Regions from separate parts of the Shewanella sp. QJM3NY_23 genome, predicted to be linked through region 1. Evidence: predicted binding sites of a transcription regulator. Region 1 holds the regulator's gene; each other region holds the start of a gene.
The links. The regulator LexA, encoded in region 1, represses DNA repair genes until DNA is damaged. The targets are predictions, from matches to a motif close to TACTGTATNNNNATACAGTA.
Positions count from the first base shown of each region.

Region 1 (10,502 bases):
ATATAACCGCCGCTCGATTGCTCGCTATTGAGCTGCTGTATATAAGTGCCAGCCCCAAAGGCGATTAAAAATAGCCCGATGGCGCCTATTATGGGCCAGGCACTTTGCGCTGGCACATAATAGTGTTCGTGTTTAGTGGTCATTTTGCCGCTCCTTGCTCAACAGCGCCGACATAACCCTTGTCGGTGATGTTGTAGAGAGTATAGGAAAGTGTCAGTGTCGATATCGTGTCTGGTAGATCGGGATCGACATAGAAAATTAGCGGTAATGCAGCACTACCTTGCGCCGCTAACCGCTGCTGATTAAAGCAGAAACACTCGGTTTTATTAAAGTAGGCGGCCCCCTGCCCAGGTGATACCGAGGGAATGGCTTGGCCTACGGTGGTCGCAAGCGCTAGGCTCTTAGCGTTAAAGTTAGTGCGTACAAGCTCGCCAGGGTGAACCTGCATACGTTTGACCTCTGGCGTAAATTCCCATGGCATATCCTGTTGTATATGAGCCATAAATTCGACGGTCACCATTCGCGACGTATCTATGGTCATCGGCTTGTAGGTCGACGCTGTCGATTGTGTCTTGCCGTTAATGCCCAGTTGCTCACATAGCACGTCGTATAACGGCACTAAGGCAAACCCAAAGCCAAACATGCCTATCGCGCCAGCGATTAGCCAGATGATCAGCTTGCGGTTTGATGCTGCCAGGGGCTGGGACATGTTATTTCACCTCGGGAGGAGTCGAGAATGAGTGATAAGGAGCCGGGCTTGGCAGAGTCCACTCTAATCCCTCTGCACCATCCCAAGGTTTAGCTGGTGCTTTTTCACCGCCCTTGATGCACTTAATCACTAAGGCGAGAAAGATAAACTGCGATAGCCCGAAAGCGAAGCCGCCAATAGAGACAATTTGGTTAACATCAGCAAATTGAATTGCATAATCAGGAATTCGACGCGGCATTCCCGCGAGTCCTAAAAAGTGCATAGGGAAAAACAACACGTTAACTGAGATAACCGAACACCAAAAATGCAGTTTACCCAGCTTCTCGTCATACATATGTCCAGTCCATTTAGGTAGCCAATAATAGGCGGCGGCCATAATGGAGAAGATAGCCCCTGTGACCAATACATAATGGAAGTGAGCCACCACGAAATAGGTATCGTGATACTGGAAATCCACCGGAGTAATGGCTAGCATCAACCCCGAAAATCCGCCTATGGTGAACAGTATGATAAAGGCGATGGCAAACAACATAGGTGTTTCAAAACTGAGTGATCCGCGCCACATGGTGGCGACCCAATTAAAGACCTTAACCCCAGTTGGCACCGCGATGAGCATAGTACAATACATAAAAAACAGCTCAGCAAATACTGGCATGCCCGTGGTAAACATATGGTGTGCCCAAACCAAGAAGGACAAAATCGCAATACTGGCAGTGGCATAAACCATAGAGGAGTAACCAAAGAGACGTTTGCGACTAAAGGCGGGCACAATAGCCGATATGATACCAAATGAAGGTAAGATCATAATGTAGACTTCAGGGTGGCCGAAGAACCAGAAAATATGTTGGAACATCACAGGATCGCCGCCACCAGCTGCATCAAAGAAGCTAGTGCCAAAATATTTATCCGTCAGTACCATAGTGACCACCCCAGCAAGCACAGGCATGACGGCAATCAACAAGAAAGCGGTGATTAACCAGGTCCACACAAATAGCGGTAATTTCATCCAGCTCATGCCGGGGGCGCGCATATTCACAATCGTCACCACCACGTTGATGGCTCCCATGATGGAGCTGATCCCCATAATATGGATAGAAAATACAAACAGTGCCGTGCTATCAGGGCTATAAGTGGTGGATAGCGGAGCATAGAATGTCCAACCAAAGTTGGGGCCACCACCTTCCATAAAGAGTGAGCTTAATAATATGGTAAAGGCGAAGGGTAAAATCCAAAAGCTCCAGTTATTCATCCGTGGTAGCGCCATATCAGGCGCGCCAATCATCATGGGTATTAGCCAGTTTGCCAGGCCTGTAAAGGCGGGCATGACGGCACCAAACACCATGATCAAGCCATGTACAGTGGTCATTTGATTAAAAAAGTTGGGCTCGACTAATTGTAATCCAGGCTGAAACAGTTCGGCTCGGATCACCATGGCCATGGCACCGCCAGTAAGAAACATAATAAAGCTGAACCACAGGTATAAGGTGCCGATATCTTTATGATTAGTGGTAAATAGCCAACGCTTTATGCCGGTTGGGTGAGCTTCGTGGTGTTCGTTAGACTCTTCAATATGAGCGGCATCCATATTGGCTTCGCGCGTTGTTGTATTCATCATGCCTCCCTATTGACCATGTTGACTAACGTCAGCGGCTTGGACGGTATCACCGACATCATTGCCCCAAGCGTTACGCTCATATGTCACCACAGCCGCTATCTCCTGTGGTGTTAGCTGTCCAGCGAAGGCTTGCATTGCAGTGCCCGCCTTACCATTAACAACAATATCGATATGTGCTGTGACTGGGCCGGTGGCAATGGCGCTGGCTTTTAATCCGGGGAACACCCCTGGAAGTCCCATGCCATTTGGCTGGTGGCAGGCGGCGCAGCGTGCCATGTATATCTGCTCACCTTGGGTCATCAGTTCATCCATAGATAAGGTTTGCGATAATGAGGCTTCGGTCGCGGCGGCGGCGATTGTGGCTTGGTTTTTTTGCTCATCGATCCAGATATCAAAATCGGCTTCAGACAACACTTCAACCACTATGGGCATAAAGCCGTGATCCTTACCGCACAGTTCTGCACATTGGCCGCGGTAAGTGCCGGGTTTATCCACGCGGGTCCAAGCTTCATTGATGAAACCGGGGTTAGCATCTTTTTTTACCGCAAAGGCTGGCACCCACCAAGAATGGATCACATCATCTGAGGTCATCAAGAAACGCACTTTTTTATTAATGGGAAGTACTAGGGGTCTGTCGACTTCTAATAGATAGTTTTCGCCCTTCGTTTCACTGCCTTCAATTTGTGCTCTAGGGGTAGCAAGCAAGCTGTAGTATTCGATATCGTGATCAAAATAACTGTAATGCCATTTCCACTGTGAACCCGTTACCTTGATGGTGATATCTGCATCGCTAGGATCCTCCATGGCGATAAGAGTCTTAGTGGCGGGGATAGCCATCACGATCAAGATAACAAAAGGGACGATAGTCCAAGCTATTTCGACTTTAGTGCTTTCATGAAAATTGGCTGCCACTGCGCCTTTTGAGCGACGATGGTTAATGATGGAGTAGATCATTACCCCAAACACTATGATGCCGATGGCGCAACAGATATAGAGAATGGTCATATGGAGGCCAAAAACCTTACCACTGATCTCTGTTACCCCTGGTGTCATATTAAGGGGCATATCCGCTGCGAATATGGGCGGGGCTAGTAGTAACCCCAGCAAGCTATACCACAGATGCTTCACTAGACTTCTCCTCTGTCAATTGCGAAGGCAACTACAAAGAAAAGTCACACAGTATGTCTCGGCTCCATGCAAACTTTTCAGTTCCCAAAAAAGCAACGATGACTTCATAGTGCGCTGGTGGTATTGATGTTGTTATTGCTGGTGGTCACCACATTTGCACTTACGGCTGACTATATCAGGCTAATTTCAGCTTAACTGGACTTTGCTAGAGATGTTCACTCGCAAGCCAATGAAGCCGACTACTAAATTGTTCGGATATAACAAATAATCGTTGATATCTATTACTAACTTAATCGCTGTTTAAATATTGATCAAGATCACTTTTTTTTATTTTGTTAAAAAAAACAGCGACAAAAAAGCCCCTCGCGGGGCTTAAGTATGGAAAGTTTGAGCAGTAATGCTAGTGCAGTGAGCCAAATAATGATGCTTGGTGGTAGCCCGGATCTTGCTCTGCTAGGGCAGTTACTGGTAGGTGACTATTGGCTTCTTCAATCACAACACCCAGAGCCTGAGTACTTTTGGCGACCAATTGTAAGCGGCGGTAATCGCGTGCATCGAGTGCTTGGGTCCAACTGATCACCGCACTGGACGTACCACTAGTAAGCGCTTTTTCCATCGCCCATAGCGCTTCAACTTCATCTTTGGTGTGCACTAATAAGATTCTATCCATGCGAACACCGGCATCGGCGAGCATCTGTTTATAGCCAATATTCGGTGGGCTAATCAGTACTACCCACTGGCCTTGTTGGCTTAATCTTGCTAATTGCGGTGTTAGCGCTTGCAACTCATGCTTACCTTGGGTGCGACTCGATAATGTCGCAATGGTACAGTGCTGAGTTGGCTTGTGTTGCTTATTCATATCGACCCAAAGGCCGGGATGCCGCGGGGCATTACCCATTAGATTATTCATTGCCAATCTCCGTTGCGGATAACACCTACGGCAAGCCCTTCGATGCTAAGGCTTTGGGTAGATAGGTCGACGACTATCGGTGAATATTCTTCATTTTCGGCGTGAAGATATACAGTATTACCTTTCTTTTCAAAGCGCTTTACTGTGACATCATCTTCGACGCGAGCTACGACAACCTGCCCATTACTGGCTTGCTCCACCTTATGTACCGCAAGTAGATCGCCTTCGAGAATACCAATATTTTTCATGCTATCGCCGCGGACTCTTAAGAGAAAATCAGCGCTTGGGCGAAACATCGCTGGGTCAACTTTGTAGTGTTGCTCAACATGTTCTTGGGCCAAAATGGGTTCACCGGCAGCGACTTGTCCAATCAGTGGTAAGCCAAGATCTTCGCTATCATCTTCTTGAGTTAGCTTAATACCTCGCGAGGTCCCAGGCATTATTTCGATGCAGCCTTTTTTGGCTAAGGCTTTTAAATGCTCTTCGGCCGCATTGGCGCTTTTAAAGCCTAGGCGACGAGCAATTTCAGCTCGGGTAGGCGGCATGCCTGTATCGGCAATATTGCGTTTAATTAATTCTAATATTTCAGCTTGTCTAGGGGTTAATGGTCTCATTACAGATCCTGTCTTTCCATACAGTAACTGTCAGTATATACAGTATTTAAAGTAGCGCAAGGATTAAGCATATTTTTGTCGGCAATGTGGTGGGATTTGCTTAAAACTGGAAAAGAAGGTCGCAGATTTATTTTTATTGCAACCTGACTTTTTAATTTAAATCAATGTTATGAATTTGATTTTACGGAAAGGATTCATTGGGTGTCGCTGAGTGGCGCGATTGCTCTCTTATCTGTTGAGGTGATCTCTCTGCCAAGTTCGGGCGGTGAAACAAATAAGCAGTCAATAGGGTTTGGTTACACCACGCGCCTGCATTTATCCTTATCTTGTGTCATTAAGCGTGGAGCTATTATGGCTTGCTGGCGATAAGGTCATCTAACAGGTGATGGTAATCATGGATTGCGGGAAAGTCGGTAAATATTTTATGGGGCTTTTTACTATCAGGATTGCTTATGCCAAGCAAATACCCAACTCCAGCTTGTTTGGCGGCATGTAAGATAGCTTCGCTGTCATCGATAAATAAACACCGACTGGGTTGCAATTGATATTGGTTAAATAAGCTAGACCAAAATTGAGGGTGCTCTTTAGCAAAACCCGTTTCATGGCTGGAGATCATATGGTCTAACCCTTGCGCTAGCTCTGTGTGTTCTAGTTTGAGTGCTAGGCTATGAGGGTGGGCATTGGTCACTAATATTCTGGTTTTATGCTTTTTAGCCAATGTGTGCAGAAATGGCATGCTGTCTTGGCGTAACTGTATCCTGTCGGCCAATGTGCGTTGCAGCTGCACAATATCCAGTTGCAGTTGTTGCTGCCAGTAGTCGAGGCAATACCAATCCAAGGTGCCAACCACTTGATCGTAGGCTTGTTCTACCAAGACATTAGCTTCATTTAGAGAGATGTTTCTGCTGTGACTTAAGGTTTGCGGCACTAGCTTGAGCCAAAAATGGCTATCAAAGTGCAAATCTAGCAGTGTGCCATCCATATCAAGCAGTACAGTATCGATTTTATCCCAAGGAAACATAAGGTCAGTAAAAAAATTCTATCGTGAGAGTTGTGGATTAGGCCCATCATAGTAAGATTGAACTGTGATGCAAACGTCATTTTATCAGGGACATTCATGTCGGACCAAAAGCCACAGATATTACATACACAAGTTGTTGCCCAGAGTCGGTTATTTCAAATTGAGCAAGTACACCTGAAATTTTCTAATCAGGTCGAGCGCCAGTATGAGCGTATGAAAGGCAGTAATCGTGGCGCCGTAATGGTGGTTCCTGTATTGGGGGAGCAACTGTTGCTGGGCAGAGAGTACGCAGCTGGAACCCACAGCTATGAACTGGGCTTTCCCAAAGGGTTAGTTGATCCGGGAGAGACGCCTGAGCAGGCCGCTAATCGTGAACTGCAAGAGGAGATAGGCTTTGGGGCTAAAAAATTAACCCATTTAATGGAGTTAAGTCTGGCGCCCAGCTATTTTGTCAGCAAGATGCAGATCTATATTGCAGAAGATCTGTATGAGAGTCGCCTTGAAGGCGATGAGCCTGAGCCAATAGAGGTTGTTTCTTGGCCGCTTGCACAGTGGTCAGGGCTATTGGCATTGGAAGACTTTTCAGAATCGAGAAGTGTGAGTGCCTTGTTTTTAGCCCAGAAGCATTTAAAACTAAAATAGTTATTTCAATTCGGATATATGCATTACCTGTCTAGGTTGTTGGAGTTGTGATGAAGCCAGAAGAGTGTGTGGAACAGGTGATCGCCATCGCCGTTGAAGCGGGAATGGCCATCAAAGATATTTACCTTGAAGGTAGCTTTGATAAAGAAATTAAGGCGGATAATACCCCTGTGACGTCTGCCGATCTCGCTGCGCACCAAATTATCACCGCTGCGCTGACTCAGCTGACTCCAGATATTCCTGTGTTATCTGAAGAAGATGCCGACATCCCGTTATCCGATCGCGTCGATTGGCCCAGGTATTGGCTGGTCGATCCATTAGATGGCACTGGAGAGTTTATTGCTGGCAGCGGCGACTTTTCGGTGATCATTGCGCTAGTTGAGCATAATCGCCCTATTATGGGGATTGTTTATGTACCCATGACAGAGGTGATTTATTATGCCATCGCGGGACTGGGGGCTTATAAGCGCTCGAGTAAAGGCGAGCAGCGCATTGCCAGTCGTCAATTGACACTCGATGATTCGCGCTCATTGCGCTTGGCGGTCAGTCGTCGCCAAGATCCGCAGTCGGTATTAAAGCTACTGAACCAGCCTAAGCATTGTGAGCTAGTGGTGCTCGGCGGAGCAGCGCTTAAAAGTTGCTTGGTCGCCGAAGGGCGCGCCGATTGTTATGTACGCATTGGCCCTACTGGCGAGTGGGATACCGGCGCGGCACAAATTATTGTCGAAGAGGCGGGCGGGCAGATCATGGATCTTGAACTGCAGCCGCTCAGTTATAACGAACGTGAATCGCTCGAAAACCCTAATTTTATCGTGGTCGGTTCGACCCATTTACCTTGGGATGAGTTGTTAGTCAGTGAATAAGCCAGTTGATATTACCCTGCGTGCGGCGCAAAAGGGCGAACTGGCCGGCGTTTATCGGCTTGAACAGCGTGTGTTTGGCGCACATTGTTATCCGGATTTCTTTTTTCGTCAGAGTTTCGATTGTTGGCCAAGTGGTTTGCGTGTTGCAATAGATCACAATAATCGTCTTCTTGGCTATATCCTAATGGTGCAAAGTGAGCAGCGGCATATAGGTTGGATATTATCTGTCGCCGTGGAGACACTCGCCCAAGGCCGAGGTATCGGCAAACGTTTGATAATCGATGCACTTAATCACTTGGCGCCGTCGGTCACTCAGGTAATGCTCACTGTGGACCCAGCTAATCCAGCGCGTCATTTATACCTAGCATTGGGGTTTGTCGAGTTGCAAACAGAAGCTGACTATTTTGGCCCAGATGCATCACGGGTGGTGATGTGTCTGATGCGCTAAGCCTTGTCTATTGTGCACGGCCACAGCTTGGCAATGGCTTATATAACCCTCTACTGCCGTCTAAATGGTTAGGCTAACCTAAGGTCGCGGCAAGCTGGAGCAAATATGCTGTTAACAAAACGATTTTTGCCCTATTTTGTCACCCAATGTTTAGGCGCATTAAACGATAATATTTATAAAAATGTTTTACTCTTGATGGTGGCTTATAGCCAGATCAATGAGTTGCCAATCAGCATTAATTTATTTGTCAATTTGGCCGCGGGCCTGTTTATTTTACCCTTCTTTCTTTTTTCAGCTCATGCCGGGATGCTCGCTGACAATATGGACAAGGCGAAGCTTATCCGCAGACTCAAACAACTCGAAGTGGTTATCATGTCGTGCGCTGCGATGGCTATTTTGTCTCAAAGCTACATGGTGATGTTACTGCTGTTATTTTTAACTGGCTGTCAGTCGGCCTATTTCGGGCCGGTAAAATATTCACTCTTACCGCAAGTATTGGCCGAAGAAGAGTTAGTTACGGGTAATGCTTGGGTCGAAATGGGTACATTTTTAGCTATTTTAAGTGGCACATTGAGCGCTGGGCTGTTGATGACGAGTGCGCATGGGATTGTCGCCAGTGCCTTGATTGTCTTTGTACTTTCCCTGTGTGGTTATTTGGCCAGTCGCGCCATTCCGGCTTTGCCTCTACAGCATGACGTAACCCCAATTCGTTTTGCTCCTTTATCTGACACGTGGCGCGCCATTACCCAGGTGAGAAAGACGCCAAGCATCTGGATGGCGATCATCGCCATTAGCTGGTTTTGGTTTCTCGGTGCCACTTACCTAACGCAATTTGCTTATTTTGCTAAGTTACATCTGTCCTCTGATGCCAGCGTAGTGTCGCTATTATTAGCGCTATTTTCGGTGGGTATCGCGGTGGGCTCCTTTTTATGTGAACGCTTATCCTATGGTCATGTTGAGTTAGGTGTCGTGGCTTTAGGCATGGCTGGGTTGACCCTGTTTGGCCTCGATTTAGTCTGGGCTATTCCACCAGCGCAGTTAGATCCCTTGTGGGTTTATAGTGTGGGAGACTTTATCGCCACAACAGCGCATTATCGACTGATGTTTGACTTGTTGATGGTGGGGGTCAGTGGGGGCTTGTTTATCGTCCCGTTGTACGCTTTTATCCAGTCGCGTGCTGCACCGGGTAAATGCGCACAGGCGATTGCTGCTAATAATATTGTTAATGCGCTGTTTATGGTGTGCTCGGCGTTATTGGCCATGTTACTGCTGGCGGGATTTGGGTGGAGTATCCCTGAGTTATTTACCTTACTGGCGGTACTTAATCTGGTGGTCGCTGCCTATATTTATGGACAAGCGCCTGAGTTTCGTTGGCGCTTTGTCAGTTATCTCTTTCGTCATGTGCGTTACCGCTTCAGTGTCGAAGGGTGTGACAAATTGCCCAAACAGGGGGCTGCGCTGCTGGTGTGTCCTCATATCAACCAGTTCGATGCTTTGTGCGTGATGGGCGTATCGAGTCGTCCGGTGCGCTTTGTTATGCCATCCTCTATCATGGCGAGCTCTGTTAAGCCGGCAGGAGTGATCCCTTTGGCTATGGGTGAGATAAGCGGCGCAAGCAATAATGAAGCATTAACCATGATTGAGCAGGCGTTAGCCAATGGCGAGTTACTGTGCCTGTTAAGCGATAATTTAACCGTGAGTGATGCCATGACGGCGAGTTATCAGGCTCAATTTAACGCCTTGATCGCAAGTATTGCGGCGCAACCTCCTGTGAAGGTTATACCGGTTGCAATTAAAGGATTAGCAGAGCCGAGTGAGAGTCAAGCAAACACACTTCAACCTCGGCAGGTTTGGCCAAAGGTGTCGCTAATTGTCGGTGATGCCATGGCGGTATCTCAGGTGAGCGCCACATCACTGCATCAGCAAATCACTCGCTTGATGACAGACCCATCATAAAATCAAGACCCCGGCTTAAAACCGAAACTCATTATCTACATTTTGGAGTTTAGTTTTGGGATGAAATAATCCTAAATAGCTAAGCTATCTCGGATTATTCCATCGTTTTGCTCGAATTCAGGTGAGTGATTCAGTCACGCTTAATGGCGGTCATGTCATTAAGTGATGTTATTGGGGCGTGTATTGATCGAGCCACTGATGCACAGCTTGATGATCACCTGTAAAAATAATCCGATCGGCTTTTTTATCAATCTGATATTGGTACATAGGATCGTAGTATTTACTCAGCAGCACGTTTATCCACTCGAGATGAGCTGCTGTCGTGCCCTGGCTTTGTTGTACATTTAAGGCATGAGTCACCATCGCCTGCAGTTCATCATGTTGTTTGCCGCCAAGGCGTTTTTTTATGCCACTGATGCTTTGCGACAAATAATCGGCAAAAGCGATAAAGCCGGCCTCTTCGCCGAGGCGATCAAGATAACCTTGATGCATCTTATGGACATATTCGTCGAGCAATCGGTTTAATCTGGCTGTTTGGCTCTCCTCTAATACCACCACTTTTGCCACTTGCATGCCTTTATAAAAGGCTTGTGGTA
Region 1 covers NZ_CM149657.1:104,165-114,666, forward strand. Annotated here, with positions in the region: gene AC0VXX_RS00475 (cytochrome c oxidase subunit 3) at 1-143, opposite strand, end outside; gene AC0VXX_RS00480 (cytochrome c oxidase assembly protein) at 140-709, opposite strand; gene ctaD (cytochrome c oxidase subunit I) at 711-2,321, opposite strand; partial or broken gene coxB (cytochrome c oxidase subunit II) at 2,340-3,452, opposite strand; gene AC0VXX_RS00495 (cell division inhibitor SulA) at 3,853-4,362, opposite strand; gene lexA (transcriptional repressor LexA) at 4,359-4,976, opposite strand; gene yrfG (GMP/IMP nucleotidase) at 5,326-5,997, opposite strand; gene nudE (ADP compounds hydrolase NudE) at 6,094-6,639, shown strand; gene cysQ (3'(2'),5'-bisphosphate nucleotidase CysQ) at 6,690-7,502, shown strand; gene AC0VXX_RS00520 (GNAT family N-acetyltransferase) at 7,495-7,950, shown strand; gene AC0VXX_RS00525 (MFS transporter) at 8,056-9,906, shown strand; gene mnmH (tRNA 2-selenouridine(34) synthase MnmH) at 10,075-10,502, opposite strand, start outside.

Region 2 (10,502 bases), 1.7 Mb from region 1:
AGGGCACTGCGGGTAAAAAGACTCAGCACATCCACCACGGCAACTCGTTAGCACCAGAGTATCATCTCAATGCGAATGGCAAACTAATGCCTAATCCAGATCAAAGAGTCGCCCCGTCTATGTGTTTTGGGTGTTGGTCTTTATGTGGCCTACGGGTACGTATCGATAACCGTACCGATGATATTTTGCGCATTGCTGGCAACCCATACCACCCACTATCGCATCATGAGCAGATCCCTTACGCGACCCCTGTGAAAGAGGCTTATCGCTCATTAATGGGCGAAGCTGGGCTCGCGGGACGCTCCACCGCCTGCGCCCGCGGCAATGGCATGTTAGAGATACGCAACAGCCCTTATCGTATCACCCAACCGCTTAAACGTGTGGGTAAACGCGGCGAAGGCAAGTGGCAACCCATTAGCTATGAGCAGTTGCTCAGCGAAGTGGTAGAAGGCGGCGATCTGTTTGGTGAAGGCCAAGTAACTGGGCTGCGTGAAATACGCGACATTCACACCCCGCTGGATCCCCAAAACCCCGAATATGGCCCCAAAGCCAACCAGCTATTAGTCACCAATGCGGGAAACGAAGGCCGTGATGATATTTTAAAACGCTTTGCCTTCAACAGTTACGGCACGCGTAACTTTGGTCACCATGGTTCCTATTGTGGCTATGCGTTTCGTGCAGGCTCGGGCGCCATGATGAATGATTTGAATAAATTCGCTCATCTCAAACCCGATTTAGACCACGCCGAATACGTGCTATTTATTGGTATGTCACCGGCGCAAGCGGGCAACCCCTTTAAACGCCAAGCAAGGCAATTGGCCGAAGGACGCACTAGCGGTCGGCTCAAATACACCATCATCGCCCCGAGTTTACCAGCAGGTTCATCGAGCTTAGCCGCGGGTGATAACAACAATTGGCTGCCCATCAACCCTGGAACTGACTCCGCTTTAGTGCTGGGCATGATCCAGTGGATCATCGCTAATCACGCTTATAACCAATCCTTTTTGGCCCAGCCTAGCGCCGCAGCTATGGTAAAAGCCGATACTGCACATTGGTGTAATGCGACACACTTGGTGATAAGTGACGAGAGTCATGCCGATAATGGCCGCTTCCTGCGCGCCTCCGATATTGGCCTGAGCTACAGCGGTGAGCCGTTATCTGACAGCGACCCTTTTGTGGTTGTTAATGCAAGATCAGAGCAACTCAACGTTAATACCCAAGACGATGCGGCGCAGCTGTTTGTCGATAGGCAAGTCATTAGCCATGGCAAAAATATCCGCGTAAAATCATCATTGCAACGCTTAAAAGAGGAAGCCTTTAAGCATGACTTGGCGTTTTATAGCCAGCAGTGTGGCATAGCTGTAGCACAAATCGAAGCCTTAGCGCGCGAGTTCACCAGCCACGGCACCAAAGCGGTAGTGGATACGCATGGCGGCAATATGCACACCAATGGCTTTTATAACTCTTTTACTATTTTAATGCTTAACGCGCTGATTGGTAACATCAATATGAAAGGTGGCGCCATGGCTAAAGCCGGTGGTTACCCCACATCGGCCGCAGGCCCACGTTACGATTTCACCCAATTTAATGGTAAAACTAAGCCAAAAGGGATTTTCTTATCTCGCAGCAAATTCCCCTACCAAAAAACCAGCGAATATAAACGCCGCGTCGCCGCAGGAGAGTCACCTTACCCTACTCGCGCGCCTTGGTACCCGATATCAGCCCCACTGCTTACAGAGCACTTATCGGCGGCTATCGACGGTTACCCTTATAAAGCCAAAGCCTGGATTAACCACATGGCCAACCCGCTTTATGGGGTACCCGGGCTAAATACCCTGCTGGGCGATAAGCTGAAAGATCCACAGCAATTAGGCCTGATTATCTCTATTGATGCCTTTATCAATGAGACTACTGCACTGTCTGATTATATTGTGCCCGACACTGTCACCTATGAAAGCTGGGGCATGTCTACCCCTTGGCACGGCGTGCCGACCAAAGCGGTCACCGCACGCTGGCCCATTGTTGAACCGCGCACCGACAAAACTGCCGATGGCCGAGCGATTAACCTTGAAAACTTCGTTATCGATGTGGCTAAACGGATGGAACTAGGCGGTTTTGGCGACAATGCGATACCTGACAACCAAGGCAACTGGCATGGGATCCACAACGCTGAAGATTTCTACCTGCGGGCGGCGGCAAACCTTGCCTATGTTAAAGGCGGCGTTCCGAGCGTCGAAGCAGAAGACATTGCTTGGTCAGGGCTTGAGCGCCTAATGCCGGCGATGACCCGTACCTTAACAGGTGAAGAGATGCGAAAAGTGGGCTACATCTTTGCCCGTGGCGGTCGTTTTGAAGACGCCAGCCAAGCTTACCAGCAAGATAGAATGAAGCATCGCTGGGCCAAGCCACTGGCCATTTGGAATGAAACCGTCGGTACGTCAATCAATACCATGACCGGCGAGCGCTATCTAGGTTGTCCTACTTGGTCACCGCAGCGCTTGGCTGACGGCACGCCATTTGAGCAACAATACCCTAAAACACAGTGGCCGTTTAGCTTGACCAACTTTAAGTCAAACATCCACAGCTCGGTGTCTAATTTATCACCACGCCTCGCCTCTATTAAAGGCATTAACCCTGTGTATATTCACCCCGTTGACGCTAACAATGCGGGGATAAGCACCGGCGATCACTTTATGATTGAAACCCCAAGCGCTAAAACCCAAGCCTTAGCAATGGTTGTTGAGGGGATAATGCCCGGGACTTTAGGTTTTGAGCATGGGTTTGGCCATACCGAGCTAGGTGAGCGGGCTCATTGGATTGGTGACAAACAACAGCCCGTTAAAATGAAATCCAGCGATGGGGTCAATATTAACGACATCGGCCTTATCGACCCTACTCGCAAAGGCCAAGGTGTGATGCTCGACTGGGTGGTTGGCGCCGCGGTTCGCCAAGCCTTACCCGCTAAGATTTATAAGGTGTAAGCACGTCGCTCGATTGACCCTTAGTCAACGCCGTTATGATTAACATGACGGCGTTTTTTTGTGCCTTTTACTGATGCTATTTAGTCGATGCCAAGCCAGTTGCAGCCTAAAACCTAGGCATTAGCCATTAGCCATTGGGCGCAGTCTCATGGAATTAACCAGCTGGCATTAGCCGTGCTGCATTGAGCGCTTTAAGTAGAAGCATACCGATAACAGATACACGTTACTTGGTTATTTTATGGCTTGGTTGTTTGGTTGCTTTATTGCCAGTCGCTATAGACATAAAAGCGCCGCGGTATCAGCGTATGGTCGCACTCATTTCGACTTTAACTCACAGGCCTCAATCCACAAGGCCTGCAATTTAAGAGACTTAAATAAAGAGAAGTGACGATGATGAGGATAAGTGATTGTGCTTAAGCAATCGCGTTATCGCTTTTGAAATTGCTGCATCAAACGTTGTAAATCGCCTAACTGACTCACCAACTCAGAACCACGGCTCACCGAGTGATCGCTGCGCTCAATATTGGCTAATGACAACTGCTGAATGGAGATGATGTTGGCATTAATGTCTTCAGTTACACTCGCTTGCTGATGCACCGCGGCGGCAATTTGTTGGCTAGCACTGGCCACTTCGCTCAGCATACTATTGGCATGTTTAAGCACATCACCGGTACGTACGGCATTATCTCGGCACACATCTGATAAATGACTGCCTTGTTGTGTCGCCGTCACCGCTTGGCCTGCGGTATGTTGCAGGTGGGTTATCATGCTGCGAATTTCTTCGGTGGAAGCTTGGGTTTTTGAGGCTAACGCTCTAACCTCATCGGCCACTACCGCAAATCCGCGGCCACTTTCACCCGCTCGAGCCGCTTCTATCGCTGCATTAAGCGCCAGCAGGTTAGTCTGATCGGCTATGGTACCAATCACTTCGAGGATCTTTTCAATCTCTTGGCTGCTCACCGACAGATCGTTAATAATTGCATTAGCACGCTGTAATTCTGAGTGCAGTTCAGCCACCGAATCTATCGTGGTTTGCACATTATCGAGACCGTCATCAGCAAGCTGATTCACTTGCTCCACCAATTGTGATGCGGCCATCGCATTATCAGCCACGTCACGAATTGAGCTGGACATTTCAGTTACCGCGGTGGCTACCGAGTCAGTTCCCGCGCCTTGTTTATCTAAATTTTGCTTGATCTCTTCTTGATTGACTAACTCCTGCTCGGCATTAACGTGGATCCCCTCAGCCGTTTCACTGGCTCTGGCAACAATCGCACGTACCTCAGCTTTACGCTTTTGCAGCGCCAGCTCAATCATAGAATATTCATCATAGCGCCCGGTATAGACAAGCTCCATCAACGGATTATCGTATGCTTGCGTCGCAAGCGTTATCACCTGCCTTAAACGTCGTTGATGAAAAAATTCATTGAGTAAAAGCCCGGCCATCGCCAGTATCGACACTGTCCCACCTAAGTGCACCGATGCCCCGCTCATCATAGCTATGGTGCTGGCAAGTGCAATTAACACAGCAGTATAACGCGCCCAACGATAACTAAAACGTGGCCTTGATAACTTAGACGGCGTTTCTTTTTGGCTCATTTCACTATAAAGAGACTCTGCACGCTTAACCCACTCTCGGTTAGGTTTTGTACGCACAGACTGGTATTCAATAATCTTGCCCTTAGCATCAGTGATGGGGGTAATAAACGCAGAGACCCAATAAAAGCCGCCCTCTTTGCGCGCGTTCTTCACAAGACCCATCCAGCTGCGGCCAGATTGTACCGTTTGCCACAACTGCTTAAAAGCCGACTTAGGCATATCGGCATGACGCACAATATTATGTGGTTTACCAATTAATTCATCTACTTGATAACCGGCAACATCACAAAAACCGGCATTCGCATAGGTGACAATACTGGAGGGATCTGTGGTGGAGATGAGATTAGCATCGAGATCAAATTCGACTTCACGTTCTGCGTTAGTATGTTTACTGACCATATTAAGGTGACTTATTCCCGAGCTGATGTTGGCTTGTTTGCCTTGCAGTGCATTATGACTGACAAACCCAATACGTAAAAGAGGTCGCTGCCGATCACAGTTGTTAGTCTTACAAATGTTAACAATGTAAGAACAGAAACTATGGTATCAATTTCGCCACTCAAGCAAATGATTTACAGGGTGCAGTATGAGCTTGCTCACTAAAATCTCATTTGTGCTACCAAGCGCACAGCAAGCAAAACGTCAAAACCCTGAAGCACAAACAGATAACCGCTTATGCTTATATCGACTGATTAAGAGCTTAATCATATTCCGCTGATACTGTTTTACTGTTATTATGTACAGCTGTATTTCTCTGCTATGTGCCTTCATGTTATCTGCCAATGTCAAAACTCAGATCCGCACCATCTATAAAGATATTGCGGCCGCCTTGCCCAACTTTCGCTCCCGGCGTGAGCAAAACTACATTGTGGCAGAGATCTCAAAAACATTAGCAGGTGAATATGACAAACATAGGCGCATCATTGTCGTCGAAGCCGGCACAGGGATTGGTAAGTCGTTGGCTTATATTCTAGGTACCATTCCACTGGCCTTAGCGAACAAGAAAAAAGTCTGTATTGCCACTGCAACGGTGGCGCTGCAAGAGCAGTTACTCAATAAAGATTTGCCCTTCTTTTTACAGCAATCTGGACTCGACTTTACCTTTGGCCTGGTCAAGGGACGTCAACGCTACGTCTGCTTAGCCAAACTCGAAATGCTGATTGGCAGCGATGACGGCACGCAGATGGCCATGTGGCAAACTAAACCCGATAACAGCCAGATAGCCTTATTACAAAGCTTATTAAAAGATTTCCATGAAGGCCGTTGGAATGGTGAGCGCGATACCCTGACGCAACAACTGCCCGATCACCTTTGGAGCCAAATTGCCTGCGACAAGCACAGCTGTCATCGGCAACTGGCCAGTCATCGCCACTGCCCGTTTCATAAGGCCCGTGAAGATATTGATAACTGGGATGTGTTAATCGCTAACCACAGCCTCCTTTTTGCCGACCTCGAGCTAGGCGGCGGGGTGATTTTGCCCGATCCTGAAGATCTCTATTATGTGATAGATGAAGCACATCACCTCCCTATCGTCGCCAGAGACTTTTCCAGCGCGCAAGCGACCCTGAGAGGCGCTGTCGATTGGTTAGAAAAGATCGGCAAAACCAGTGCTAAGCTGCAAAATCAGCTTAAGAGTAACCATATTATTGCCCCAGCTCAGGCGATGTTAGACCACATTAACGAATTAACCGGTTTGCTCAACGCCGTGGCGCAGTATTGCGATGGCCAAGGCGCGGCATTTGATAACCCTGAAAACCGCATCCGTTTTGAGCATGGCAAATTGCCGCAAGCTTTGGTTATTCAAGCGGAAAACTTAGCGAGCGCCTCTAATAACGCCCTCAAGCAATTTAATAAAATGCTAACCCTGCTCAACGAAGCCATAAAAGATGGTGAACTGCCCAAGCATCAGGCCGAGCAACTGCTGAGCGAAACCGGGTTTATGCTACAGCGCTTAGAAAACCTGCAAAAATTGTGGAAGATGATGGCCAAGACCGACAGCCCCAAAGGGGCGCCTATGGCCAGATGGATAGAGCAACTTCCGGGAAAACAACACGACTACCTGTGTAACGTCTCACCGATTGAAGTGGGCTTCATGCTCGAATTCTTATTGTGGGAAAAAGCCGCTGGCGTCGTTCTGTGCAGCGCCACTTTACGCGCACTGAACAATTTTAATCATTTTACCCATCAAGTGGGCCTGTCGATAAACGATGGTAGTCGTTATCTGGCCATGGATAGCCCATTTGATTTTGAGCAAAATGCGACCTTATACCTGCCTAAGATGCGCACCGAACCAACGGACGACCGTTATACCGATGAGCTTGCCGAGCAGATATTGACCCTTATCGAAGGTGAAACCGCCACCTTAGTGCTGTTTGCTTCCTACTGGCAGATGGAAAAAGTGGCTGATATTGTTCGGCCCAAAATTGACAGCCCATTATTGATCCAGGGGGAAGACTCGCGTCAACAACTGCTGACACAACATAAACAGCGCTGTGACGCTGGCGAAGTGAGTATTATCTTCGGCACGGGCAGCTTCTCAGAAGGGCTTGATCTGCCAGGGGATTATCTTACCAATTTAATTATTACCAAATTACCCTTTGCAGTGCCAACCTCCCCCGTTGAGCAAGCCCATGCAGAATATATCAAGATAAAGGGCGGTAATCCGTTCTTACAACTGACCATACCCGACGCATCACGTAAATTGATCCAAAGTTGTGGTAGATTACTGCGTAAGGAAGAGGATTATGGCCGTATCACTATCTTAGATCGGCGCTTAGTGACTAAACGCTACGGTAAGTCACTGCTTGATGCCTTACCTCCATTCCGCCAAGTGATAGAGTAGGAACCACATTGGAGTTACTTTTAGACCCCAGCGTTTGGGTTATTTTAGCCGCCACAGGTTTTATTGCCGGCTTTATTGACGCTGTCGCGGGCGGCGGTGGCTTACTGTCGATCCCTGCGTTATTAACCATAGGCATACCGCCACACGCGGCGCTCGGTACCAATAAATTGGCCGCAAGCTTTGGCTCATCCATGGCGGCATTTACCTATTACCGCAAACATTTTTTTGAGCCACGCTTTTGGTACCATGCCGCAATAGCCACCTTTATTGGCGCTGTTATCGGCACTTTCGTGGTGTATTTAATTGATAATCAATGGCTCGAAAAATTACTGCCACTCATTATCATCATCATTGCCATCTACACCTTGCTAAAACCCAGCGTAATGGGAGCTAACACCCACTTACCTCCAACTCGCGCACCATCGGCCTTTAAGCAATGGCGCCAAGGGATACCGCTGGGATTTTATGATGGTTTTGCAGGGCCTGCTGTTGGAGCGTTTTGGACAATCAGCAGTATTTCGCAATACCAATTACCAGTACTCAACAGTTGTGGATTAGCACGCGCCATGACTTTTATCAGTAACTTAACCTCTTTAATGGTCTTTTTAGCCTTGGGACAAGTCAATATTGTTATCGGTTTGTCCATGGGCTTATGCATGATGTTAGGCTCGTTTGTTGGCGCTCGCACCGCAATCAAATTTGGCGTACCATTTATCCGTCCGCTATTTATCACCGTGGTTATTTTGATTGCCATCAATTTGGCGTGGAGCGCATGGGCATGAACACCTCAGAACTAATTCATCGTTTACGAGTCCAACTTAAGCAATTAGAGCAAGAAGTGCTGCAACATGACAGTCAACTGGCAAAAGGACAACGTAAGCTACTGCACGATACCGAGCGTTTTAATCATGGCTTATTTAATCAATCTGGTGCCCAGCTTGCCCCTTGTATCAGTCAAATCAGCAATAAAATTGCGCAGCTCGAAAAACTACTCAAGGGGAATATCTCGACATCGACCATAGCGCTCAGTTGTGAAGGCATACAAGATAGATTTACCGCACTGCGCCGTGCGCTGAACACCACCACATTAGATGTAAAATCGGCTGAACAACAAAAAACATCACGTATGGCTAATGCCAAGCAACGACGACAACAATCCCATGCAGATAGTGGTTTTAGTTGGATTGCTTCTGGCGTGATGCATAATAGCCACCAGCTGTACGAGGAATTAAACAAACATTTGAACTGGGTTCAAACATTTGAGCAAAAAATTGCAGATTTACAATCAAAACTTGAAAACTGTCATAGTGCTGACAAAATTGCACTGCAAAATGAGATACTTTTAGTCCACCGTCGCTTAGGCAAGTGTCGGCAAGCTATTAGTTATATAGAAGATCGCATTCAGGCGTTTGAACGCCCGTATAGAAGTCATAATCGTTAAGGAGTAACAATGAAATCAGTAATGCCAATCACCGCTTTAATCGCTTTGCTTGGTGCCTCATCGGCAATGGCTGCCAATCTCACCATTCCCATGGCATTTGAATACTTAGCCCTTAATGGTCAAAAAGTAGAAAGTAGCTTGTTTAACCATAAGGCCGATTTAAGCCTAGATAACGGCACTCACAAGATTGCTATCCGTTATCACGATATGGTGCAAGATGATTTCAGTGACAGCGAAAGTTTTATCAAATCATCCCCCTTTATTGTTACCCTTAATGTCGACGGCGATTATCAGTACCAATTACAACCCGCCGAAGGCAAAGTGATTAAACGTCCGAAAGAGTTTGCTAAATCACCCGAGGTCATTATCACGCGTGCCGATGGTGGTAAAGTCAGCTACCAAGTAGCACAAACCGATATTACTGAGGCTTCGTTTGTAGGTCGACTATTGGGCGATGACAGCGGTCAAGATGTTGAAGTTGCTGCAGCCGTTGCAACAGGCAGTGCTATGGCAGCCAGTTCCGTACCCGCAAAGCCTATAAGTGCAATAGAAGCCGCGACATTACCCGCAACAGCAACGCCCACCAACAAGAGTGAAGCTGAACATGCTCAGCAAATGCTGCAATACTGGTGGTTACACGCCGATGAAAAAACTCGCAAAGAGTTTATGAGCTGGGCTATCAAACAGTTGTAATAAGGTTGTAAATACCACAGGCTGAGTCACGCTGGCAAGATGTTGGCGTGACGCTCCCCATATCGAAATCGCCCCCAATTTCGCCTCGAACAATATACCGCCTCACACCTTTCTCGCGTTTACACTTAATAACATTGTCAGTATTACCTTACTTTGCATCACGTACCTGACTATCACGCAACGCTAAATAGTTATTGCGGCTAAGCCAATATGATTGCAAACTAGACAAACGATATAAGCCAAGCCCCTCATCGTGGAGATAGATGCATGCAACTAGAAATTCGAAATTATTATGAAGTACTGTTACTCGAGATGCTGTCTGATGAAGGGCTGATGGATGAGTTACCTGAAGACTATCTCGCCGATTTATGCTGCGTAACACTCAATCAGCTACCGGTACGCTATATTCGTCATCTCGTCGATACCTATTTTTTTGAAGATTATGACGAACTCAAGCAGATGAAAGCTGAGATCCAATCCGCCTTAGAAAAATCTCGTGCATTTTTAAAAACCAAGCTCCCCCAACAAGAGAACCAGTAAGTCTAACCAAGGATTTCAATTAAAGGGGGGGGGCGCCTTGGTATTCACGCGCTCGCTACTTTCTAGACATACCCCAGGCATAGCCCAGACATCAAAAGTCACACAGATGGGTATTTCAGCATTTATAACGGCACGGCATTAAACAAAGATAAAACGGTGAATTTAAAACAAGATAGGGAAATTTAAACAAATAGGGAGAGTTTTTTTGCTAACCGATTTCTCATCGAGTGTACCACCAAGTGTACCACTTGCGGCCTTTCTGAGATAAGCCTTTGATTAGACTTTAATTTGGAGGTTTCCCTAGAGCCACACCCCGGCACATGAGTCGCCTGCTGCGGTTGCTCCCTTCCGGGCCTGGCCGAGTTCACAAGTTATCATTGCGGGTGATGCAAGGAAGCATCCATTA
Region 2 covers NZ_CM149657.1:2,470,858-2,481,359, forward strand. Annotated here, with positions in the region: gene AC0VXX_RS11110 (molybdopterin-dependent oxidoreductase) at 1-2,981, shown strand, start outside; gene AC0VXX_RS11115 (methyl-accepting chemotaxis protein) at 3,408-4,979, opposite strand; gene dinG (ATP-dependent DNA helicase DinG) at 5,350-7,422, shown strand; gene AC0VXX_RS11125 (sulfite exporter TauE/SafE family protein) at 7,431-8,204, shown strand; gene AC0VXX_RS11130 (primosomal replication protein) at 8,201-8,863, shown strand; gene AC0VXX_RS11135 (DUF2057 domain-containing protein) at 8,873-9,556, shown strand; gene AC0VXX_RS11140 (late competence development ComFB family protein) at 9,824-10,096, shown strand; RNA gene ffs (signal recognition particle sRNA small type) at 10,398-10,490, opposite strand.
Region 2: the regulator LexA is predicted to act here: its motif matches at 5,307-5,326, upstream of dinG (ATP-dependent DNA helicase DinG).

Region 3 (10,502 bases), 1.9 Mb from region 1:
CGCTTTGCTCCGTTTTGTAGTGTTTAGTGCGAATCCTATTGGCAATCCTAAACGTGACGCTAAAATATCGCTCCATTTATTGACTCCTACTTTTCATTGATTGGCACTTAGCTGGCACTTAACGTATCGCTTAACGGACCCAGCATAAATCAGTTTTAACTATTTTTCATTAACTTACCTTTGGGTGTTGGCTAAGTTTAAGGCTATTATGTGTAGCCATGAAATGGCAGTCGATTCAATAAAATATGGATAAGGAGCCACATATGAACATCGCCAATAGCCCCAGATTACGTTTTGAGATGCTGACCCAAGATGATGCCCAGTTGCTGTTTGAGCTGGATCAAGACCCAGAGGTGATGCGTTACATTAACGGCGGTAAGCCTAGCACCATGGACGAGATAACTAATATCATACTGCCACGGCTTAATGCTTATACCAATCCAGAACAAGGTTGGGGCATATGGAAGGTCACGACATTAAGTGACAATGCGACCTTACCATCGACCTTTATTGGCTGGATTTTAGTGCGTCCTATGGATTTTTTTAGCGATAAGCCCAAGTACCATGATATTGAACTCGGTTGGCGCTTTAAAAAGTGTACTTGGGGCAAGGGTTACGCCACTGAAGCGGCCTGCGCTGTGAGTGATGCCATAATCTTGCAACCCCGGGTTAGCCACATCTCTGCCGTGGCCGATAAAGACAACATAGCCTCGATTAACATCATGCAAAAACTGGGCATGACCTATCAAAAAGTCGCCCCTTACCCAACGCCTACCGGTGAGGTGCCCGTTGTGTATTACCAAAAACCAGTTCGTTAGGCTGGCATTGTCAACGTAACGACATTAGCCGATATGATTGTCGCATGCCTAGTCGCACACTGAGTAAAGCGTGGTTCAGCGGCGTACATCCACAGCATGTGACATTACCCTTTTAGTAAGTAGATGTGTCGTCTGCTAGCTATGCTAAGCGCACATTTGTTAACATTCGCTACAAATTTGCCACAGCCTATATTGCCTCGCGGTTTAAAGCAGCATAGCCAGCAGCAGAGATTAATTAACAATTATCAATGTAAATGGTCAGTCGTAATTTTATAACCTACTGATATTTAACCGTATAACATAAATATCAGCCTGTGCAGTGAACGACGATACCACCTAATCATCACTCTATTTCTAAAAAGGAGATTTCATGTACCGTATCGTTAACGGCGGACTCGTGACCGTAGCGTTGCTCAGTTGCACTAGCCTAAGTGCCAATGAATTTGTATTAAGTAAAGTCGCTAAACCTATCTCTCAAGCGGTGCAGTTGTCACTGGATCCGGCCCGCGATGATTTTTCAGGTTCGACCCAAATCTCCCTTAACGTGCTCAACGCCACCAAGGTGCTCGACATCAATGGGCTGGCCTACACTACCAGTAATGTGACCTTGAGTGGCGATAAGCCCTGTGAAATGTCGGCCACCATGCTCGACACTGGCATAGTGAAACTCAGCTGCCCGCATACTATTACCCCTGGTGAATACACCTTGTCGCTCGATTTTACCGCCCCCTATAATCGGCAATCGGTCGGCTTATATAAGACTATCGATGGCGACTTACCTTATCTGTTTACCCAATTTGAGATGAGTGATGCACGCCGTGCATTTCCGCTATTCGATGAGCCTGAGTATAAAATCCCATTTCAGCTCACCATTAGCGCTCCTAGTCGCGAAAAGGTGTATAGCAATACACCCGAGGTCGACACGCAGCAGCAAGATGGCATGACCATACATACCTTTGCGCCAACGCAGACCATCTCCTCTTATCTGGTGGCGTTTGCGGTGGGGCAATTTGAAGAGATAGAAGTGAAGGGCATGAGTGTCCCTGGCCGGGTGATCACCACTAAAGGTAAAATTGCCTCAGCCAAATATGCCGCCGAGCAGATGCCTATCGTATTAGGGGCATTGGAGGACTACTTTGGTGTTGATTATCCTTTTGCAAAGCTGGACTCTGTCGCCGTACCTGAGTTTCCTTTTGGCGCCATGGAAAATGCCGGGTTAGTCACTTACCGTGAAGATATTTTATTGCTCGATGATGCCAGCGCCACCCAAAGTGCCCGTCAACGTACGGTATCCATTGTTGCTCATGAGCTAGCCCATCAATGGTATGGCAACTTAGTGACCATGGCGTGGTGGAATGATTTATGGTTAAACGAAGCCTTTGCCAGCTGGATGGCCGCTAAAATTACCCATCAGACTCACCCAGAGTTTGAGTCAAACTTACGTTTGCCCAAAAACCGCGTCATGAGCCTAGATGCGCGTTTATCGACTAAGCCGATCCGTAAGCCGATTAATAATGAAGCCGATATTATGGATGGCCTAGGTTTAGCCTATAGCAAAGGGGAAGCTGTGCTTGCCATGGTTGAAAACTGGATTGGGGAAAGTGCCTTTAAGGCGGGTATTCGTCAATATATTCAAGATCATGCTTATAAAAATACCACCGCCGATGATCTGTGGAACGCGCTGGCGAAAGCCTCTGGTAAAGATGTGCCCCAAGTGCTGCGCACTTTTATCGAGCAATCATCTTACCCGCTAGTGAAAGTCAGTCTTAATGGTGATCAATTAACCTTATCTCAGCAGCGCTTTGTGAGCGCAGGGACGCAAGCTCCAGCGCAAACCTGGACAGTGCCAGTGTCGCTTAAATTTGGCGATGCGAAACAGAGTCAGCAACAAACCTTACTGCTTGATAAGCCAAGTCAAACCTTTACATTGCCCTTTGCCCCCACTTGGGTTTTCCCCGATGCCGATGGCATGGGCTATTACCGTTGGTTACTGCCAGAACCACAACTGAGTGCATTATTAGCCACAGCCAAAACGACACTCAATCCACGTGAGCGACTCGCGTTGCTGTCGGGCGCCGATGCACTGCTTGATGCAGGCTTTATTGATGGCGGCGCACTGCTCAATATTATCGGTGAATTTGTCGATGATCAGCATCCACAGGTGGTCGCCAGTGCATTAGGGCTGTTGCAGGCACAAAAACAGACCTTTATAGATGCCAGTAATCGTGAGTTATGGGCCAAGTTTGTGACCGCCAGAGCTCAGTTAGCGGTCAAGCGTTACGGTTTATCGACCGTCGATGGCGAAGATCCGCAGATCAGTAAACTGCGCCCAACACTGATCGCGCTGCTAGGGTTTGAGGGACAAGATCCCAATGTCATTGCAACAGCAACCAAACAGACACAGGCGTATTTAGCGCAAAGCGATGCGGCTGATCCCTACTTGATTGGTACTTATCTGCAGATAGCCGCGTTTAATGGCGACGACACCTTGCTTGAGCAGATGCAGCGTCAGTTTGAAACCACTAAAGATGCTCAACAACGCACCCATCTGTTGTATGCCTTAGGTTATGCGCCTGCGGGTAAGTTGCAGCAACAGATATTAGCTTACAGTCTGAGCGAGGCGATAACCGCGCCGGATCTGAGTTATCTTTATGCGGGGCAGCTGTATCGTGATGATCGCAAACAAGCTTTTCGTGATTGGGCTTATGCGCATTATGATGCGATTGCCAGTAAATTACCGCCGTTTGCACTACCTCGTTTACCAGGCTACCTTGCCAGCGGTTGTGAGCTGGCGCCACTTGAGCGGGCTGAGGTGTTTTTCACCCCAAAAGTTGAACACGTCGCCGGTTATGGCCGCAGTTTAGCTAAACTCAATGAGCAGGTTACTAACTGTGTGATGTTAAAACAGCGCGAGCAGGCCAGTGTGGTGAGTTTTCTTCAGCAGCAATAGCCTCTCAGTTGATTAAACATCATAATAAAGCCCGCATTGGCGGGCTTTTATGTGTTAGGTGACGTTTAAATAAGCGTTTATCGGCTAAGCTAGGCTCAGCGGCTGAGTACACTATTTGAATGACCAATAATGTTAATGCCAATTCCACTATTTTATCGCGTTAAGCTACTGTAAATTGATGTCGACTTTGATAAAATGCCGAAAAATTTTCATCGAGAGTTAATTATGCCAATGTACGTTGTGGGACATAAGATCCCGGATTCAGATTCTATTTGCGGCGCAATTGCGCTGGCTTACCTCAAAAATCAGATAGGCGAAGCGGCCATTGCAGCTCGTCTTGGTGAACTTTCACCAGAAACAGCCTTTATTTTAGAGCGTTTTGGTTTTGACGCGCCAGAGTTTAAAGAAAGTTATGCTGGCGAAGAAGTGTATATTGTTGACCACTCTGAATTAACCCAAGCGCCTGACGATATTGACCAAGCCACTATTGTGGGTATTGTCGACCATCACAAGCTGGGTGACTTAACCACATCGACTCCGCTTGAGTGCTGGATCCGCCCAGTGGGTTGCAGCAACACAGTGATCAAGATGATGTACGATTTCTATGGTGTTGAAATTCCTAAAGATATCGCTGGCATCATGCTATGTGCCATTTTAAGTGACACTGTGATCTTTAAATCTCCGACGTGCACCACTGCCGACATAAAATGTGTTGAAGCGCTAGCTGAAATTGCCGGTGTTGAAGATTACAAAGCCTTAGGCATGGAGATGTTTAAGGTGAAGTCTGCGGTCGAAGGCACGCCAGTACGCGATCTGGTGATGCGCGACTTTAAAGACTTCAACATGAATGGCAAACTCATCGGTATTGGTCAGCTTGAAGTGATCGATTTGTCAGTATTTGACGACATCAAAGCCGATCTTGAAGCCGATATCGCCGCCTTAAAAGCGGAAGGTAACCGTCACAGTGTGCTGTTGTTGCTCACCGATATCATGAAAGAAGGGTCTGAAATGTTGGTGGTGTCTGATGACAGCGAACTCACCACCCGCGCCTATGGCAAAGCGACCGAAAATGGCCGCGTTTGGCTTGATGGTGTGTTGAGCCGTAAAAAGCAGGTAGTTCCGCCATTACAAGATGCGTTGGCATAAGCTACTCCCTTATATTGATAACTTGTATTGCTTATATTGATAACTTGTATTGATAACTTGTATTGATAACTTGTATTGATAGTAAGTTGTAAAAAAGCCGGCAGTTGCCGGCTTTTTTTGTGGCGCGTGTTAAGGCCTATGGCTTAGTCGGCTTTTTTGGCTTGTTGCTTCGCATGCTGTCGTAATTTTTGCAGGCGTTTATCCGCTATACCTAACACTGTCTGCGGCGGATAATCTTCAAACTCAAAGTCCCGCTCGCCGCAAGCTATGCCTGTGAGTAATTCAATGGCTTCTGAAACATGATTAATCGCCCAAATGGAGAAACGGCCTTGCTTAACCGCAGCGACGATGTCATCGCGTAACATTAAATTTTGCACGTTGGCCTGTGGAATAATCACCCCTTGGCTATCGCTGCGTCCTTTTATGGTACAAACATCAAAGAAGCCTTCGATTTTTTCATTGACGCCACCGATAGGCTGAGCATGGCCAAATTGATTCATCGAGCCTGTTATCGCAATATCTTGTCTTAATGGCAGTGCCGAAAACGCCGATAAAATAGCACATAACTCGGCCATCGATGCGCTGTCGCCATCGACGCCACCGTAATTTTGCTCGAAGGTGAGGTGAGTCGACAGGGGGATTTTATCGGTTTGGCCAAACAAGGTTGCCAAGTATGCGGTTAAGATCATCACCCCTTTTGAGTGAATACTGCCGCCAAGATCCACCTTGCGTTCAATATCAAATACCGCACCTTCACCATAAGCTGTGGTGGCCGTTATACGATTAGGCACCCCAAATTGATGATCCGAGGTGGCAATAACCGATAACGCATTTATCTGACCGACAACCTTATTGGCCGTGTCGATTAGAGTGGTGCCATCGATAAAACTTTGCATCACATTATCTTTTAAACGGCACACTCTAAGCTCATGATTATAAAGAGCTTGCTCTACATGGCTCACCCTTATCATATTAGCGTTGCTGGATTTTGCCACGTAATTAGCTTCACGTAATAGGTTAGCAATGTCGGCTGAATGTAGGGATAATTTATACTTTGAGTCGGCCTGACGCGCACTAAACTCAATAACCCGTTTTATAGCCCCTCGATCGCAATGCAGCATCTTATTACCACTGACAATACTGGAGATAAATTGGGCGTAAAGCGCCTCAGATTGTGCGGTGCGAGGCATCTCGTCTTCAAAATCGGCGGTCACTCTAAATAGCTCTTTAAACTCAGGATCGTAATGTTGTAATAACTGGTAGGTTTGATAATCGCCAAAGAGGATAATTTTGACATTAAGCGGCACTGGCTCGGGATCAAGCGAAATGGTCCCCGACAAGGTTACCTCTCGCTCGAGCGAGCTTAAACTTAACTGGCGTGACCGCAGTGCGCGCTTTAATCCATCCCACACATAGGGCTGCTCTAATACCTTGATGGCATCGATCATCAACACCCCGCCATTGGCGCGATGTAGGCTGCCTGGGCGGATCAAAGAGAAATCAGAAAAAATAGTGCCTTTAAAGGTCGCATTTTCGATGTAACCAAAAATATTATGATAATTAGGGCTCTCTTCCACCACGATAGGCATGGTTTTATCGGCTTGATTAACCAATACATTCACTTGATATCGGCGGGGCATTTTTTTCTGCATCGACGCATAAGCAAGCGCAACCTGTTCTTCATTTTGCTCTAAGAAAATATCCAGATTATCGATAATATCCTTATGCATATCATGCAGGTGGGTTTTAATCACGGGATAGTCAGCATAGCTTAGCTTTAACGGGTCCATTAAATGCACTAAGACATCTTGGGCCACTTGTTCGTCATGCTTTTGTTGTTGATCGCTATAACGCTCTTCCCAAGCAGTAAATTTACGCACCACTTCACGCAGTTTTGATTCTATTTCACTGATGTTATTTTCAAGCGTCTGTTGCTGTTTATGACTTAATGCCGCAAATGTGGCTTCAGAGTGGGGCTCATCACCATTCATGGCGAGTAATTCATAGCCGCCCTGAGCGGTAATACTTAGGCTGATGTGTTTAGCCGCGGCCTCTTTAGTGATCTTATTTAATGCCGCTTCTTGTTTACTGGCAAGCTGTGCTTTTAATTTGTCTGCCCGGGTATAGTAAATCTCGTTATCGAATGCCAAGGGTAGGGCTTTGACAAGCCGTTTCATCAACTCTTCAATATCTTTTTTAAATTGGGCGCCTTTACCCTGAGGCAGTTGCAGCACCTTGGGTGTGCGAGCGTCAGCAAAATTAACCACATAACACCAGTCATAAAGCGGATGATGCAGACCAGGATCATAGCGGTCTAAATAGCGCATTACCATCGTCCGCTTACCCAAACCATTACGGCCGATGGCGTAAATATTGTAGCCTTTGTCCTGCATCGACATGGCAAACTCAACGGCACTTTGGGCCCGCTCTTGGCCAACGATTTTATCTAACGGGTTAAGGCTTTTAGTCGATTTTACTTTGGCATCTAAACTGCTTAGCAGGGATGGTAGGTAAAGTTCGGCACTGGTAAGAGGGGAGATTGGCATACGCTAACTATCTCATATGAAAATATTAACTTCAGTGTAAACAGCGGTCACACAAATGACAGCAGTCATTTACTCAATTAAGGCCATATTATTAACAAATTGGTTTGTTTGATTATTTTTCATACTAAAAATAATCTATTCCCTATGATTTATAGCGGATCCTTTAAAGAGAATATGCCAGTAGGTGATACTTAAGTGAATGATCCAGATAAAAATAGCGTCATCTTCACGCCACACACAACTCATGCATAACTTATTAGCCTGCTGAATGACATTACTCGTTGTCAAACTTAACCCCGCTGATAAATAAACTTGCGCCTTTGTACCTGGCTGCTAAAATAACTGTGTTTATATACAGTATATTTTATTGGGTCTTATCTATGCGCGTTATTCCTTTTCCAGCCAGTGCTGGCATTACTGGATTCGAAAGCCCTGCGGCTGAGTATTGCCAATTAGGCTTAAGTTTAGATGAACTACTGATCGTACATCCCAACGCGACTTTCATCGGGTTGGCACAGGGGGATTCAATGCAAGGCGTCGGCATTTTTGATGGTGATGTGATTATTGTTGACCGCCATGAATGCGCCCGCAGTGGCGATGTCATAGTGGCCAACTTTAATGGTGAGTTTGTCTGTAAAATCATCGACATCCAGCGACGTTTGTTGCTGTCATGTAACCAACACTATCAACCTATTAGCATTCACGAGCACGATATTTTTAATATCGAAGGCGTTGTCACTCGATCGATTCGTTGTCACCGTCAAAGCCCACAACTGGTGGATCATTAAGGTGGTGTTTTTATGTTTGCCTTAATCGATGCCAACGCGTTTTATTGCAGTGCCGAGCAGGTTTTTCGTCCCGATTGGCGCGGTAAACCTATCGTAGTATTAAGTAATAACGATGGGTGTATTGTTGCCGCAAATCGACAGGCAAAAGAAGCCGGCATCCAAAAATTTGTACCTTATTTTAAAGTGAAATCATTGTGTGAGCAGCGCGGGGTCATTGCCTGCTCGTCCAACTATGAGTTGTATGCTGATTTATCCAATAAAATGATGAATATCATTGGCCGTTTTGCTCCTGAGCAGCATGTGTATTCGATTGATGAATCATTTCTTTCCTTTAAAAAGAGTTATCCGGCAATTCCATGCCTACGAACCCAAGGCCAACTCATCCGCCGTACCGTTTGGAAAGAAACCCGTTTACCGGTTTGTGTTGGTATGGGCGAAACCATGACATTGGCGAAAATCGCTAATCATGCCGCAAAGAAAATTGAATGCTATCAAGGAGTTTGTGTTATCGATAGCGAGCAGGAACGTGTGGCCATTTTAACGCAATTGGCAGTGAGTGATGTATGGGGAATTGGACGGCGGCTAAGTAAACGGCTGCAATTAATGCAAATAACCACCGCATATGAACTTGCCACTATGCCACCAGGCGCCGCTCGTAAACAATTTGGTATCGAGGTTGAGCGCACTGTGCGAGAACTCAACGGCCAGGTATGTAAAGTGTGGGATGAAGCGCGAGCTGATAAGCAGCAGATCTTCTCCACCAGAAGTATGGGGCAACGCATTTGCGATAAGTCATCGTTATTACAAGCCTTAAGTAAACATGTTGCCATTGCTGCAGCAAAAGCGCGTAAGCAAGGCTTATGTTGTCAAACCATGCTGCTATTTGCCAATAACTCTCCCTATGACGACCAACCCACAGGATTTAAAACCACTGGCTTTAAAGCCTTAGTCGAGTTGCCTTGTGCCACCAATTGCAGCGTTGAGCTAACCAAAGCCATGACCCAAGCGGCACATAAGTTATTTAGGGAAGGGGTGCGGTATTACAAAATTGGCATAGGGTTACTTGATTTAACCAGTGACAAATACTGTCAGCTCGATTTATTTACTGTCTCAAAAGCCAATTTACCCCTCATGCAAACCTTAGATGGTATTAATCAACGTTATGGAACCGATGCAGTATTTCTTGCCGCTCAAGGTATTCAACCCAAATGGATAATGCGCCGTGACTTACTCACACCACAATACACCACCAAATGGCACTCAGTACCGCAGATAAAATGTTGATATATTCTAGCAATATGACTACGGACATCCGTAGTGTCGAAATATATATCCAACCATTGAGTATCCAGTCGATAGTTTAAATTTCCCCGTCAATAACTTTGGCAGCCTTGAGTTTAAATGTTTTGGACTAATTATCAGAAAATTGTCACAGCAGACGAACCATCTAGACATCGTTAAGGCATGACAAGCAATGCCGACGAGCGCAGGAGAAATGACGCGCCAATGCCGATAAGTATCATTAGTGGCACTTCTATATCCTCACACACATAGCTGCGCACAATGTATATTATGTTAAATGAGGTGTGCGGATGTGGAAAGCTTCACTCAATTTCAGACTCCTCTCATTCCAATTAAGGTGATTAATTACCAATGCCTTGAATCATGGGTCGATAGCTAGCGCTTTTATGTACATCAACATCGTCCAGACATAATTATCGTAGCGTCCTATAACGTCCTAGAATGAAACTGCTTTTTATCGCTTTAGACTGTCAAGCAACGTAACATTGAGTATTGAGCGTTTAGATAGACCCATTTAGATAGATCAATGCTACTGATAATCGTCTGGTACCATGAATCATTAACTGAATCACTGCTCGGTAGTTATCCGCTGAGGTCACATTTGTTGAATACCGCAGACTAGTTATGAACGTATGCAATGCCTAAAGCACCTCTAATCAATTTCGTTTAACAGCATTTGTTGCCCTCAACACTGTAGTGAACGTTAATCGGTTGGCACTCAACTGAGTGCCAGGACACATTTTCAACGCGTCGCTACGTGAAATCTAGCCTAGGTAGACCCGCATTGATTTGTTTTATGCGCGTAGCGCCGCCTGAATTTTAAGCTATTAAACCTTTTTATACCGATATAGCTAGTCAATGACGTTAACACTCACAGTGTTGAGCGATTAATGAGAGTTATCGTTTGACTATGACACGCAAATAAGCTGAGTTTAGAAAGCATTAAAATAAG
Region 3 covers NZ_CM149657.1:2,004,549-2,015,050, reverse strand. Annotated here, with positions in the region: gene AC0VXX_RS09160 (HNH endonuclease) at 1-76, opposite strand, end outside; gene AC0VXX_RS09155 (GNAT family N-acetyltransferase) at 264-818, shown strand; gene AC0VXX_RS09150 (M1 family metallopeptidase) at 1,189-3,768, shown strand; gene AC0VXX_RS09145 (manganese-dependent inorganic pyrophosphatase) at 3,994-4,914, shown strand; gene AC0VXX_RS09140 (Lon protease family protein) at 5,058-7,460, opposite strand; gene AC0VXX_RS09135 (LexA family protein) at 7,841-8,248, shown strand; gene AC0VXX_RS09130 (Y-family DNA polymerase) at 8,261-9,532, shown strand.
Region 3: the regulator LexA is predicted to act here: its motif matches at 7,801-7,820, upstream of AC0VXX_RS09135 (LexA family protein).